DNA from 4 places in the Ruegeria sp. THAF33 genome. Region 4 is predicted to be linked to each of the others. Evidence: riboswitches for the same ligand, from Rfam matches in the RefSeq annotation. Region 4 holds a riboswitch; each other region holds the start of a gene.
The links. Region 4 has a riboswitch for cobalamin ahead of FIU92_RS19755 (DUF4198 domain-containing protein). Riboswitches for the same ligand answer to the same signal wherever they lie in the genome.
Positions count from the first base shown of each region.

Region 1: another riboswitch for cobalamin. It lies ahead of FIU92_RS21395 (energy-coupling factor ABC transporter permease); the one in region 4 lies ahead of FIU92_RS19755 (DUF4198 domain-containing protein).
Region 2: another riboswitch for cobalamin. It lies ahead of FIU92_RS14095 (hypothetical protein); the one in region 4 lies ahead of FIU92_RS19755 (DUF4198 domain-containing protein).
Region 3: another riboswitch for cobalamin. It lies ahead of FIU92_RS18745 (DUF1636 domain-containing protein); the one in region 4 lies ahead of FIU92_RS19755 (DUF4198 domain-containing protein).

Region 1 covers NZ_CP045386.1:108,199-111,576, forward strand. Annotated here, with positions in the region: gene FIU92_RS21380 (cation-translocating P-type ATPase) at 1-13, opposite strand, end outside; gene FIU92_RS23085 (hypothetical protein) at 202-474, shown strand; gene FIU92_RS21390 (L,D-transpeptidase) at 516-1,178, opposite strand; cobalamin riboswitch at 1,394-1,607, shown strand; gene FIU92_RS21395 (energy-coupling factor ABC transporter permease) at 1,683-2,366, shown strand; gene FIU92_RS21400 (transglutaminase-like cysteine peptidase) at 2,471-3,259, opposite strand.
Region 2 covers NZ_CP045384.1:2,814,001-2,817,378, reverse strand. Annotated here, with positions in the region: gene FIU92_RS14105 (DNA polymerase III subunit gamma/tau) at 1-608, opposite strand, end outside; gene FIU92_RS14100 (dual specificity protein phosphatase family protein) at 780-1,292, shown strand; gene FIU92_RS14095 (hypothetical protein) at 1,284-1,691, opposite strand; cobalamin riboswitch at 1,782-2,004, opposite strand; gene FIU92_RS14090 (hypothetical protein) at 2,075-2,995, shown strand; gene rsgA (ribosome small subunit-dependent GTPase A) at 3,035-3,378, opposite strand, start outside.
Region 3 covers NZ_CP045385.1:326,506-329,883, reverse strand. Annotated here, with positions in the region: gene FIU92_RS18755 (carbohydrate kinase) at 1-631, shown strand, start outside; gene FIU92_RS18750 (D-lyxose/D-mannose family sugar isomerase) at 727-1,416, shown strand; cobalamin riboswitch at 1,410-1,607, shown strand; gene FIU92_RS18745 (DUF1636 domain-containing protein) at 1,705-2,061, shown strand; gene FIU92_RS18740 (ABC transporter ATP-binding protein) at 2,058-2,834, shown strand; gene FIU92_RS18735 (ABC transporter substrate-binding protein) at 2,848-3,378, shown strand, end outside.
Region 4 covers NZ_CP045385.1:563,894-567,271, reverse strand. Annotated here, with positions in the region: gene FIU92_RS19760 (ROK family transcriptional regulator) at 1-953, shown strand, start outside; cobalamin riboswitch at 1,075-1,274, shown strand; gene FIU92_RS19755 (DUF4198 domain-containing protein) at 1,406-2,191, shown strand; gene cbiM (cobalt transporter CbiM) at 2,198-2,809, shown strand; gene FIU92_RS19745 (cobalt ABC transporter permease) at 2,806-3,378, shown strand, end outside.

The DNA.
Region 1 (3,378 bases), on a different replicon from region 4:
TATCGGATGACATAGTTAGACCTCAAGAATCTCTGCGGTCCTTTGCAAATAGTTCCTACAGCAACTAGAGCTTCAATACCTTTTTCAATTTTTTTCAATCCGGTTCGTTGCCCGCGATATTGATGCTTCATTCCTTCTTGCGGGCCGGTCGCGTGGATGCAATTTAGTCGCAGAAGACGTAATAAATTTTGGAACAAGTCAATGCAGAAACGGATCGCAATTACCATCACGTTAGTCTCGATTACTGCCGGTTGCTCAGCCCAGTTCACAGGGGGCAAAAGCAAAGCATTCGAACCAGGTAACCTGCCGGATTCAGTTGTTGCGCTGGCAGAACCGGGGCAAGATCTGGCCACAGCGCGCCTTATGCCAGAAGATAACTGCTTTTGGTATGAGCACAGCGGACCTGTCGAGACGACGCTGGTTCCACTGCGCGCAACGAATGGCGCCCCGATCTGCGCTGCGCGTGACGCCTGATAAAAAAGAGGGCAGCGACATCCACCTGCGCTGCCCAAAATTTATGAGCGGGCTGTGACGCTATCTTCGGCCGAGTATACGTATGCGGTCGAGCCGATTTTTACATGTGGGTAGAGATCATTGATATGGGCCATGATCATTCTAACACATCCAGAACTTGCGCGACCACCGATGCTTCTGGGCTGAGGTGTACCGTGGATTCTGAGATAAGTATCTCGATCCCCAACGTATAGATAAAGGGCTCGAGAGCCGAGAGCATTACTTGGCCCGGGTTCCATGCCATCCCGGAATTCCGCGTATTCGGGGTTGAGCTCGATCATTGAAGCCGTTGGCGTCCAATGTGGCCATTCGACCTTGCGCCGGATAGCATAGGTACCGGGCTCGTAAAGGTTCCCACGCGCGATCGCTACGCCATAGCGCATTGCTGTGCCGCCTTCCTCGATATGGTAAAGATAGCGCGCGACGGCATCGACATGGATGTCACCGGGAACCAAACCATCATTTGCTACGACACGTCGTGGTAAAAAACGGTCATGAACGCCCCATGGATTTGAGGTCGCTGGATCGTAGTCAAATGGCGTGACCTGGCTGTCCCAATAGGTCTTTTGCGACGAGGTTGGCCATGTTTTGGCGATCAATGGACTGGCCGCAGACGCCGAGAATAGCGCTGTGGTTGATTGAATGAAATGGCGCCGTGTCAGCATAAGTCTCGTCCTGGTTCACAAGTGTAATGTGGTTGCATCGCATTTTTGCGATCAAATTCGAGTCTTAAAGCCTCTAGCAGCTAGAGCTTCAAGAGGTTTCAGGTAACGCTTGGTTTACCTAATGGACCATGTCGCCGGTTGCGTGAATCCTGCATCGGTCGAGTCTACTTCGGACTAGGTCGCAAAGACATTTGACAGAAACGAAGCCGCCATTGTAGCGGTGAATTGTTTTCGGTTCCTGATGGCGGAAGCCAAAAGGATTAAAAGGGAATACGGTTCGGTGTTTTCAATGGCGCCAATTCCGTAACTGCCCCCGCAACTGTGAGCGGAGAGCGATGCCAAGACACCACTGGTTCGTAATGGAACCGGGAAGGTTGGCGGAGCGAGCACCCGCGAGTCAGGAGACCTGCCGTAAAGCGCCGGGCTATGCCCAGACTGAACCTGTCGGCCTTACGGTCGATTCAACCTGACAAGCCGCCGGGTGAGGCGGTAGGGAGAAAGAACATGCATATCGAACCGGGCATCGTGAATGGTGCCAAAATCGCGCTTTCCTATGTTACCGCCGCAGGTGCGGCTACTTACGCAGCGAAAGAAACGTTTTCCACATTGCGTGCGAATGGACCTGCATCTTTTGCTATGCGCTCGGTGCTCGCCACCGTTGGGGTTTTCCTTTTCTTCGAAGTCCTGCCGCATTTCCCGGTTGGTGTCTCTGAAGTCCACTTCATCCTGGGGTCGACGCTGTTTCTGCTTCTCGGTGCTGCACCCGCGGCTTTTGGATTGGCAGCTGGTCTCCTGATTCAGGGTGTTTTTTTTGCCCCGTTCGATCTTCCGCAGTACTTCATCAACCTGACCACTCTGCTGGTGCCGCTATTTGCGCTACAAGCACTGGCCAGCCGCATCATCGCTCCCGGCACAGCATATGTTGACCTCAAATATGGCCAAGCTCTTGCGCTGAGTGCGACGTATCAGGGAGGAGTAGTCGCATGGGTTGGGTTCTGGGCCTTCTACGGCCAGGGTTTCGGCGCAGAAACCATGGCTTCGGTTCTATCCTTTGGCGGTGCTTATATGCTGGTAATCGTCATTGAGCCGATTGCTGATCTGGCAGTGCTTGCGGCAGCCAAGGCGATGCGCGGTTTGAACAGTACAGGTCTGGTGACTCCGCGTTTGTACAACGCTGCGAAAGCTTGACCAAAGTTTGAAGCGGTGTCCTAAAATTGGGTTGCCGCGAAAAAACCGGTAGTCGCAGCTCCAAAGATTATTGTGGCGCGTCTCGAGGGCGCGCCACATTGTTTTTAGCCACTAAAAACCTGTACCCAACGATCAGGGTGAATCGGGTCCTGTATTCGTAGGAAAAGATACCTCGTTTCCTTCCACGTTTTGATCCTGTTGGTAACATTGTCCAGAACCAAATCGCCTTCACTCGAGCGATAGACTAGAACAGCATGGCCATTGCGATTGGTGTCCAAGACAGTCGCAATTAGTAGCTTCGTAGGATCCAAACCATTCTGCACAAGTTCAAACTTCTTTTGCAAAGCGAAGTCTTCGCAATCTCCTGACCCTTGCGTCGGCAGTGTCCAGTATTCTTTTGTCCCATATTGGCTTTGATCCGAAACTGCTCGGATTCTCCGATTGACGCGCGTGTTGATCGTTTTAACGATCTGATTTTCTTTTGCCACGGACAGACCAGAGCTACGAGCGCTCGCGCACGCCCACGAGTAGTCTTTGCACAGTGATTTGGCACCGGATGGCGCTCCAATCTTTTTGTCAAGACCGATCGAGGGAAGCTCAGAGGCTTGCAATGTAGCGGCAGACACAAAAAAGCTGCATATAAAACAGACCATTGGGAGATAACCCAGCAGGTTTTTCGATAACACTCCCTGAACTAAAGTGGGATTTGTCATATCTGCCTTCTCCATGCTCGTTCCTCTAAAGTATCCAAACTTCCCCGGCCAATGTGTTTTATTCCAAGCCTTCATGTGCTTGGGGAATTGCAACAGCTTCTTAGCCTCTAGGGGTAAAGCGGCAAAAATTTGCAGATTCTTTGGTATTTCTTCCTTAGTTGACAGCATCAGAGCATCCACGCCATCACCAGCCCGGCATAGCTAACAGAGCGAATTAGAGGGTAAGCTGATCGCAATTCTCTCATTCAACAATAATACAACAGAGATCGGCCGTCATCGCTGAGGGTTACGGAATACCG
Region 2 (3,378 bases), on a different replicon from region 4:
TCGGCGATCTTGCGCAGCAGGCCAATCATGTCTTCGGGTTCGATCCGGCGCAGGTCGAAACGCTGGCAGCGGGACAGCACGGTGACAGGGACTTTGCGGATTTCAGTGGTTGCGAAGATGAACTTCACATGCGCGGGCGGTTCTTCCAACGTCTTGAGCAGCGCGTTGAACGCGCTGGTCGAGAGCATATGAACCTCGTCGATGATATAAATCTTGTAACGCGCGCTGGCGGCGCGATAGCGGACACTGTCAATGATCTCGCGGATATCGTTGACGCCCGTACGGCTGGCGGCGTCCATCTCCATCACGTCGACATGGCGGCCTTCCATGATGGCGACACAATGTTCACACTGACCGCAGGGCTCGGTCGTGGGGCCACCGGTTCCGTCGGGTCCGATGCAGTTCATCCCTTTGGCGATGATCCTTGCGGTCGTGGTTTTGCCGGTGCCGCGAATGCCGGTCATGATGAAGGCCTGCGCGATCCGGTCGGCCGCAAACGCGTTTTTTAGGGTGCGCACCATGGCATCCTGACCCACTAGATCGGCAAAGGTTTCCGGGCGATATTTGCGGGCGAGAACCTGATAGGCGGGGCTGGAGCTGTCTGTCATGTCTTCTCGTTGGGATTCGGTGCTTGGGCACAGCGTAGTGGCCACCGTTGCCCGCGTCCACAGCGGGGCGCGATGATTTTTGATTTAGAAACGAGTCGCTTTCGCACTAAACTGCATCAGCGGATTTAATGGCTCATTTTTGTAAAGAGTTCTTTGGGGAGGACAGGATTCATGTCGCAGTTGGTGATCTACGCCCTGCAAGTTGGTGGCGGAACGCTGGCACTGACCTCGATGCCCGGACGCGGCGGAGATTACTCCAGCGATCTGGATATGATCGCAGCCTGGCAGCCGGGGCTTGTTGTTTCGATGACGACGGATGTCGAAATGCTTCAGGACGGGGCGCAGGAATTTGGCAGCGATATTCAAAGCCGCGCCAGCCGATGGGTTCACCTGCCGATCGAAGATTTCGGAGCGCCCACAAAAGCGATTGATGACGCGTGGCCGTCCGTCAGCGCCGCAGCCCGGCACGCGCTTTCCGGCGGAGGTCGCGTATTGGTGCACTGCCGCGGGGGATGTGGCAGGTCAGGTATGGTTGTCCTTCGGCTTATGGTCGAATGCGGCGAACGCGCGGACACGGCGCTGCAACGATTGCGGGCGGTGCGCCCTTGCGCCGTCGAAACGGATGCGCAACTGGCCTGGGCCTCTCGGCGCGCCCAGGCACAGGTCAGTCTGGATTCAGATTGAAATCTGCACGGGCGCGCAAGCAGGTTTCCAAGGCCGGATCGTGGAAACTTCGATCATCGCGCAGGGTGGAGGATTCACGACGCCGGATGGCATCGCACTGAACGTGTTTCCGAAGATCAGGTCGGCATAGCCGTTCAGCGGCTCAACTGCGGTTTCGGGCTGCGTCCCGCAAAAAACACGAATGCTGTCTGATTGCGCGCGGAAAATTGCATGACATCCTTCGGTGCAATGTGACAGCTCACTGCTGCCCTCAATCTCGAAATCGTCACTTGTGGCCGAGGTCGCCTGGGCCATGGCTTCGGATATCGAGCGCGCCAGCCGCGCCAAAGCGGGGCAGGTTTTACCCGTCCGCTGACATACTGTTGCACTGAATTCATGTGTTTTTGTCTTCCAGATCATCCTGCGCCCTCCGCGCTTGGTGGACAGGATATTTTGGACAGGTGGGACATCGTGATGCCGTCAGGACCTGCCCGGACACCCCGCCCGAGTTTTGGTTTCGTTTCCGATGGCAGGTCTCCTGACTTGCGGGTCATCGCTTTGCCAACCTTCCCAGCCTTCGGGGCCAGTGGTGTTTCGGCATCGCTTACCGCTTACAGTTGCGGGGGCAGTCGCGGATTTGGATGTTGCCTGCATGACCAGACATTACCGCACCGTGTTCCCTTTTCATCCCGACCCCTTGTGGAGGCCGGAAACCATCACACAACCGCTAGCGTTTGAGCACGCATCGAGTCAAGCCGATCTTTTGACCGGACGCTTGGTCATGCTGGATACGATGTTGGTTCATGCATAGTGTCGAGGGCGTTGAGGTTCTGAAACCGGATTTACCAAGCGCAAAGCCAGAGATCATGTTGGACACAGAGCAAACGGTATTGACCGAAGAGTTTTGCTTTCCTTCCGGGCAGAAAACACTGTCTGCCCGATTGTACAGCCCGCTGACCTCGCCCGAAATCGTCGTCGTGCTGAACAGTGCAACGGGTGTGCCGCGCGATTATTACCGTCATTTCGCACGATGGCTTGCTGCCGAGCAGGGTATGGCCTGCCTGACCTATGACTATCGCGATTACGGGCATTCCTTGACTGGCCGCCTGAAAGACTCGCGTGCGACCATGGCGGATTGGGCTTTGATCGACATGCCCGCGGCACGGGCGGAAATGCGCAGACGGTTTCCCGATTCGCAGCATTGGACCATCGGTCATTCGATCGGCGCGATGTTGGGGCCTGTGCAGCCGGATATCGATCTGATTGACCGGATGATCTGTGTGTGTTCGGGGCTGGTAACCGTAAGCGACCACCCATGGCCCTATCGGGGTCTGGCAGGATTGTTCTGGTATGGTCATGCCCCGCTTTTGGCCCGAGCCCTTGGCTACCTTCCCGGAAAGGCGATCGGGTTCGGCTCGGATCTGCCGGCATCGGTCTATTGGCAGTGGCGCAAATGGTGTACCGCGCCTTTGAATTATGTGCCTGAAATCGGGCATGAGTTACCTGCGGCGCAGTGGAAGGATTCTGGAACGCCCGTGGATTTGTTCACCTTCGAGGACGACCAGATGGTGCCGCCGGAAGCGGTTTGGCGGCTTGCGGATCTTTACGGCCCCGATGCCAACCGCCACCTGCTGAGCCCTGCCGATTTCGGGTTGCCCGAGGTTGGTCATATCGGAGCATTTGCCCGGCGCAATGCAGCGGTTTGGCCGCGACTGATCGCTTGATCAGACGCGTCGCAGGACGGGCCGGGCACCGTCCAACAATCACCGGTTGCGAAGTTTCTTTTCCTTCATGACGCCACGGACCATCTTGCCGAACGCTTTGTCCCGCGCCCGGGACTGCGCGACGGTCTCAGAGTTGCGCTGATCTTCGCGCCGAAGCTTGCGCCACCGGTCCAATCGAGCCGGATCAAGCGTACCGTGGCTTATTGCCTTTTGCACGGCACATCCGGGCTCGGAGCTGTGCTGGCAATCCGAAAAACGGCAGTCCCGGCTCAACTCGGCAAGGTCCGAGAAAACGTCGTCGATCCCGTCCTGAGCGTCCACCAGGCGCAACGCGCGCATTCCGGGTGTATCGATCAACCAGCCACCGTTGCGCATCCGGTGCA
Region 3 (3,378 bases), 240 kb from region 4:
TGATGAAAACACCGCAGGCAGGATGTTGCTGCCCGAAGACATGCCCGATCAGCTTCCAGCCGTCTCTGCCCTGTATCTCGGTGGAATCAGCCTTGCGTGTGAACCTTGCGCAGATGCATATGCCGCCCTTCTGGACCGCCACGGTTCCAACCGGGCAGTGATGCTGGACCCGAATATCCGCCCGGATTTCATCAAGGATCAAACCCGATTTCGGACGCGTTTGAACCGCATGATCTCGCGTGCGGATATCGTCAAGGTTTCAGACGAGGACCTGGACTGGATCATTCCGGGCGCTGAATCCGAATCCGCAAAAGCGTCTGTGCTGTTGCAGGCGGGTCCTTCCGTTGTCATCGTCACGCGTGGCAGTGACGGGGCGCACGGTTACCTGGCGGATGGTTCCGAAGTCTCGGTTCCTGTGAAACCCGTTGAAGTGGTCGATACGATCGGCGCAGGTGACACGTTCAACGCCGGCGTTCTGACCGAGCTCAGCCGCGCAGGGCATCTGACCAAGTCAGGTCTGCGCGGATTGACGGTTGAAAGCCTGCAAGCAGCCATGGAACTGGGCGCTGACGTCGCGGCCGTGACCGTTTCCCGAGCCGGGGCGGAGCCCCCTTGGTCGCACGAACTGTGATCTGCGGGATGGTATGATGAAACGATCCGAAATCAACCACATCAAGCCCTAGGCACAGGCGTTCATTCAATCCTTCGGCGCCGTGTTGCCACCCTTTGCGGATTGGTCGCCCGAGAAAATGCGCAGCCCTCTGGCCAAAACGATCCGCAGCCGCGGGCTGGGATATTACCGATTACGCACAAGGCCATTTCGACGAACATTACCTATTCCCGTTCACTCTACGCACTGGTTTAGACGAAGGATCTGAAATCCGGGCGTGGGATGCTCTGTGCAGAAAACTGTTGATCTCGAAAGACAATCAGCTTTCTCCGTTGCACCGGCATATTATCAAGGCAGAAGACATCATCAACCGGGGCGGCGGCGATCTCGTTCTGGAAATTCATGCGTCGGATCCAAACGGTGGCGTCGACCGCGACAACCCGGTGACGGTCCCCAGCGATGCCTGCCCTGTAACCTTGCAACCCCAAGAGTACGTGCGGCTGAAGCCGAGGCAAAGCGTAACTCTGATGCCCGGCATCTGGCACGCTTTTTGGGCCGAGCGCGGCGATTGCCTTATTGGCGAGGTATCGACCGTGAATAACGACCGCACCGACATTGGGTTTGAAAAGCCAATTCCACGGTTTTCAAAGGTCGAGAAAGATTCTCGAGCCGGATTTCCTTCTTGTACCAGACTATTGACACCGTTCGGTCCGGGCTGGCGCAGCAGGACAGCTGGCGCGGCTATTGCAATTCCATCTACCAACGCGTTCGTCTGCCGCTTGACAAGTCTGGCATTGCCGGACTAGCTGAGCGGGATGGTTCCGTAAGGGATGAAAATGGGAACACGGTGCGGCGCTGGAATGTGCCAAGTCCGTGACTGCCCCCGCAACTGTAAGCGGTGAGCGACGCCACTTCACCACTGACCCGCATGGGTTGGGAAGGTCGGCCAAGCAACGACCCGCAAGTCAGGAGACCTGCCATCGCACTATAAACCAACCCGAGGCGGGGCGTCTCGGAAGGAGGCTTGATGGCGCGTTTGCGTAATATCTGGGTATGTGCCCTCTGTCTGCGTCTGGCAAACGACGGAGATGGCTATGACCTGCTATTCTGATCACTACGTTCTGATCTGTTCAACATGTCAGGGGGCGATGTCTGCCGAGGCCGCGCAAGACGTGCTGAATGCCCGGTTGCCTGACGGTTTTGAAACCCGAATGGTGGCGTGCATGGCAGGTTGTGAACGGGCCATGACCGTCGGATTTCAGGCCCCGGGAAAAGCGCAGTACCTGTTTGGCGATATCACGACATCACACGACCTGTCCGCCCTGGTCGAATTCGCGACCCAGTTCGGCGACAGTGACGATGGCTGGACCAGCGCCTCGGACCGCCCCCCTGCCCTTTTCGCAAAGACCTTGTCGCGCATACCCGCATTGCCGTCCGGGGGGGTATCATGAGCTTTCTGGTTGCAGAGAATTTGGAGTACTACGCGCTCAATGGCGATGTCCTGTTGCAGGATGTGTCCTTTCGCCTGGAAGAAGGATCAATTCTGGCAATCGCCGGGCCGAACGGCGCCGGCAAGACCACTCTGCTGAAACTGCTGTGCGGGATCGAACGGGTTATCTTGGGTGATGTTTGGATAGAAGGCCAAAGCCTTCGGACCCTGTCCGCCCGCCAACGTGCCCGCTCCATTGCTGTGGTCGGGCAGCAGGAAATGCCTGACGGGCGGATGCGCCTGCAAGACTATGTTGCGCTGGGGCAAATCCCGATTCAGGGCGAACGTTCGATGGCTCAGCACAAGGCTGATCTGGAACGGGTTCTGACGACGACCGAGCTGTCGCATTTTGCCAACAAAACGATGGGTCAACTGTCCGGCGGAGAACGTCAGCGCGCACATATCGCGCGCGCGTTGGCCCAGAACCCGTCCTTGCTGTTTCTAGACGAGCCAACCAACCATCTGGACCCCGATGCCAAGGGGCACATGCTGTCTCTGGTTGCTGATCTGGGGGTAACGGTCGTCATGATCGTCCATGATCTGGTCATGATCCCGGAATTCGCCACCCATGTGGCGCTGATGAAAGCCACGCGTCTGACGGGGTTCGGGCCTGTTGTCGAAGTTCTGACCCCAGACCGGGTACGTGAGACATTCGGCGTGGATTATCTGTGCTTTCAGCACGAAGGCCGCATGATCCCCGCACTGGATATCCGAAAACGGAAATTGTCACAATAACAGGAACTTAAATATGATGCAGAAACTTTGGCCGGTGGTTGTTTTCGCTGGCTTGGCAGGTGGCGCGGCAGCGGAAGCCGTCACCGTGGACAATTGCGGTGAACCGCTGGTTTTTGACTCGGCGCCGGAACGCCTGGTCGTACATGACATGAACATGGCGGATATGGCCTTTGCGCTCGGCCTTCAGGACAAGATCGTGGGGCTTACCGGAATTACCGGCTGGTACAAAACAAGCCCTGATTTTGATGCTCAGCGTGGCGATATCCCAGAGCTTGCCCCCAAATACCCGACCATTGAAAACCTTGTGGCCGTCGAACCCGATCTGTTTTTTGCCGGTTGGTACTATGGCATGAAACCCGGCGGTGACGTCACGCCCGACACACTGGAACCTTTTGGTATCAAGACCATGATCCTGACCGAAAGCTGCGTGCATCTGGACAAGGATCGCCCCGAGGCCAGCATGAACCTGTTGTTTGATGACGTTCTGCGTCTGGGCAAGGTCATGCATGTCGAAGACAAGGCCGAGGCGCTGGTTGCCGGCTGG
Region 4 (3,378 bases):
TCGGGCAACCTTCCGTTCCCATGCGCCTCAACCCGGATGGTGCGTTTTTCTTTGGGCTCAAGGTCGGGCGCCGCAGTACCGAGCTGGTTTTGACTGACTTTGTCGGAAATGTGCGGCAGCGCGAGCGGCGAACCTATGACTATCCAACGCCGAAAGCCACATTGGAGTTTTCCACTGAGAGTCTGGGCAAAATGATATCATCCATGCCGCCTGAGGCCAAAGGCAGGATTGCGGGACTTGGGATTGCCATGCCGTTCTACCTATGGGACTGGGCCCAGACCCTTCAGGTTCCTCAGGAAGAAATGGACCCGTGGCGCGTATCAGACCTGAAGGCTGACCTGGCGCGGCGCCTCGATATTCCGGTATTCCTGCAAAATGACGCCACTGCGGCTTGTGGGGCGGAATTGGTATTCGGTCCAGCCGATGGGCCAAGGGATTTCCTGTACTTCTATATTGGTTTCTTCATTGGCGGCGGTGTGGTCCTCAATGGCGCAATCTTTTCAGGGCGTGGAAACTCGGGCGCAATCGGCCCCTTGCCTGTGCCGGATGATGTCGGTGGTGTCAGGCCGCTTATCGATGTGGCCAGCCTGTACGTGCTCGAGCGTGCAATCACCACGGCAGGTGTCACGTCGCATTCCATTTGGGAAACGACCCAGCGTTGGGATGTGCCAAAAGTTCAACTGGAAAACTGGTTGAAGCAGACGGCGAGCGGGATTGCCTATGCGATTGTCTCATCCTGTAGCCTGATAGATTTCGAATGCGTGAAGATTGACGGCTGGATGCCGCAGGACATCAAGGCGCGTTTGGTTGAAATGGTCGAAGACAAACTGTCTGAGCTTAACCTGACCGGTCTCGAGCGCCCTGCCGTGCTGGCAGGGACCGTGGGCCCGGAAGCACGCTCACTGGGTGCGGCGAGCCTGCCGTTGTCGGAAAGGTATCTTTCAGAAGCTTAGATGTGAAATCACTCTGTTGCCTTGGATATTTCACAAACTGGTTCACTCTCGCATACTGCCGAGCTCATTATTTTCGATGGCCGTAACACATTTTCGTTGACGGAAGGCTGAGTTGTCTGGCAAGCCGCTCGGCATGTCCGGTTCCGGAGCTTGCTCTGGAATCAAAAGGGAATGCGGTGCGGGCTCAGGCCCAATTCCGCAACTGCACCCGCAACTGTAAGCGGCGAGCAGGGCTGAAACGCCACTGGGGTTTGCCCGGGAAGGCCGGTCCAACGCTTTGACCCGCAAGTCAGGATACCTGCCGGACATGTGCCCTCATAAGGGGCACTCCTAATCGGCGACGGGATGTGCGTCGGACCAGGATGCCTGAAAGGGTAATTTGGCGTTGAATGTCCCGTGGTCAAAACGAATTTCGCGCCGGGATTGGCGCGACGGGACAAGGACGACTGTTCATGAAAACGCTGCTCAGCGCAGCCGCTGCCGCGGTGGCTCTTCCTGCCATCGCAAATGCGCATTTCCTTTTGGAATACACCACCGACACCATGATCGAGAAACCGGGCGATGTGCCGGTCAAACTGATTTTCTGGCATCCGTTCGAGAATGGCCATGTCATGGATCTTGAAAAGCCGCAGGAATTCTATGTGATCCACAACGGTGAAAAGACCGATTTGCTGGACACGCTGGAACCTATCCGGTTCACCGGCGGGGAAAACGAGGGCGCGGCGTTCAAGGGCAGTGTCCCGGTCAAACGTTCGGGCGACTATGTGCTGGTGACGGTTCCTCAGCCTTATTATGAGGAATCCGAAGACATCTATATCCAACAGCTCACCAAAGCCTTCCTGAACCGTAACGAATTGCCGACCGACTGGATGAATCCCGTGGGTCTGGCGACCGAGATTATCCCGCTGAACAAGCCGACCAACATCATCGCGGGTTCGACTTTCACGGGCCGTGTGCTGGCTGATGGTCAGCCGGTTGCGGGGGCCGAGATCGAGATCGAGTACATGGCCGCCGAACCCGACATGGAAAGCTCGGCCGCTTCTGCACCGAAAGTGTCACCAATGCCGGGTGGTGCGGTGGTCGCAATATCTGACGACAACGGGTATTTTTCGTTCGGCGTTCCCAAAGCCGGTTACTGGGGTTTCGCCGCCCTTGGTTCCGGTCCGGCAACCGAACATGAGGGCAAAGAACTCAGCCAGGATGCGGTCATCTGGATTCGTGCCTGGGATCTGGAGTAACCCCAAATGCACATCGTCGACGGAGCCCTTTCCAACCCGGTTGTAATTGGCGGCGCCATAGCCGCCGCGGGCGGGATCGCCATGGGTCTCAGGTCTCTGGATCTTGATCGCATCCCCACTGCGGGCGTGCTGTCAGCCAGTTTCTTCGTGGCATCGTTGATCCACGTGCCCATTGGTCCGTCGTCGGTCCATCTGATCCTCAACGGCATGGCCGGGCTGCTGCTTGGTTGGGCCGCATTCCCGGCTTTGTTCGTCGGGCTTTTGCTACAGGCGGTCTTTTTCGGCTTTGGCGGGTTGACGGTGTTGGGGATCAACACCGTCAATATCGCCTTTCCCGCGGTGGTGGCCGGAATGTTGTTCGGTCGTCTGATCGCGCGTGGAACGCCTTTGCAAGGAGCGATTTGGGGGGGCGTCGGCGGCGCATTTGCGATTGCAGCGACAACCGGCATGGTCGCGTTTTCCCTGGCGCTGTCGGGGGATGAATTTCTGCCTGCCGCCAAGCTCGTTTTCTTCGCCCATATTCCTGTCATGGCCATCGAGGCGATTTTGACCGGGTTCGCCGTGTTGTTGGCACGCAAGGTCAAGCCCGAGCTGTTTTTCAGAGGAGCAGCCACATGAAGCATCTGGTTGTCATATTGGCCGTGTGCTGCGCACCTGTGCCTGCCCTGGCGCACAAGGTCATAGCCGGCGTTTTCGAGTCGGGAGACGTCATCGAGGGCGAAATCGGCTTTTCCAACGGCGACATGGCAAGCGGCACCGAGGTCATTGTCACCGGCCCGGATGGGGCTGAGCTGGGTCGATCGGTCACTGATGCGGACGGTTTCTTTGTCTACACGCCGACCTCGGCCGTGGCGCACACCTTCTTTGCCGACCTTGGCGCCGGGCATGTGGCCGAAGTCACAATGTCTGCCGAAGATGTCGCGCGGATCATGGGCGTTGCCGTGGCGGAAAACGGAGACTCGTCTTCGGCTGCTCTGGCGCAGGCCAGCGGTTCGGCGGCGTCTCTCAGCGCCGAAGAACAGCAGGTTATCGCCAAAGCCGTACGTGACGAATTGCGCCCGCTCAGGCGCGAGATTGCGGCTTATCGCGAACAGAACGACCTGCAAACCATCCTTGGCGGGATCGGGTACATCGTTGGTCTGTTCGGTCTGGGCTTTTACATGGCGGCCCGCCGCAAGCTGGCGTCC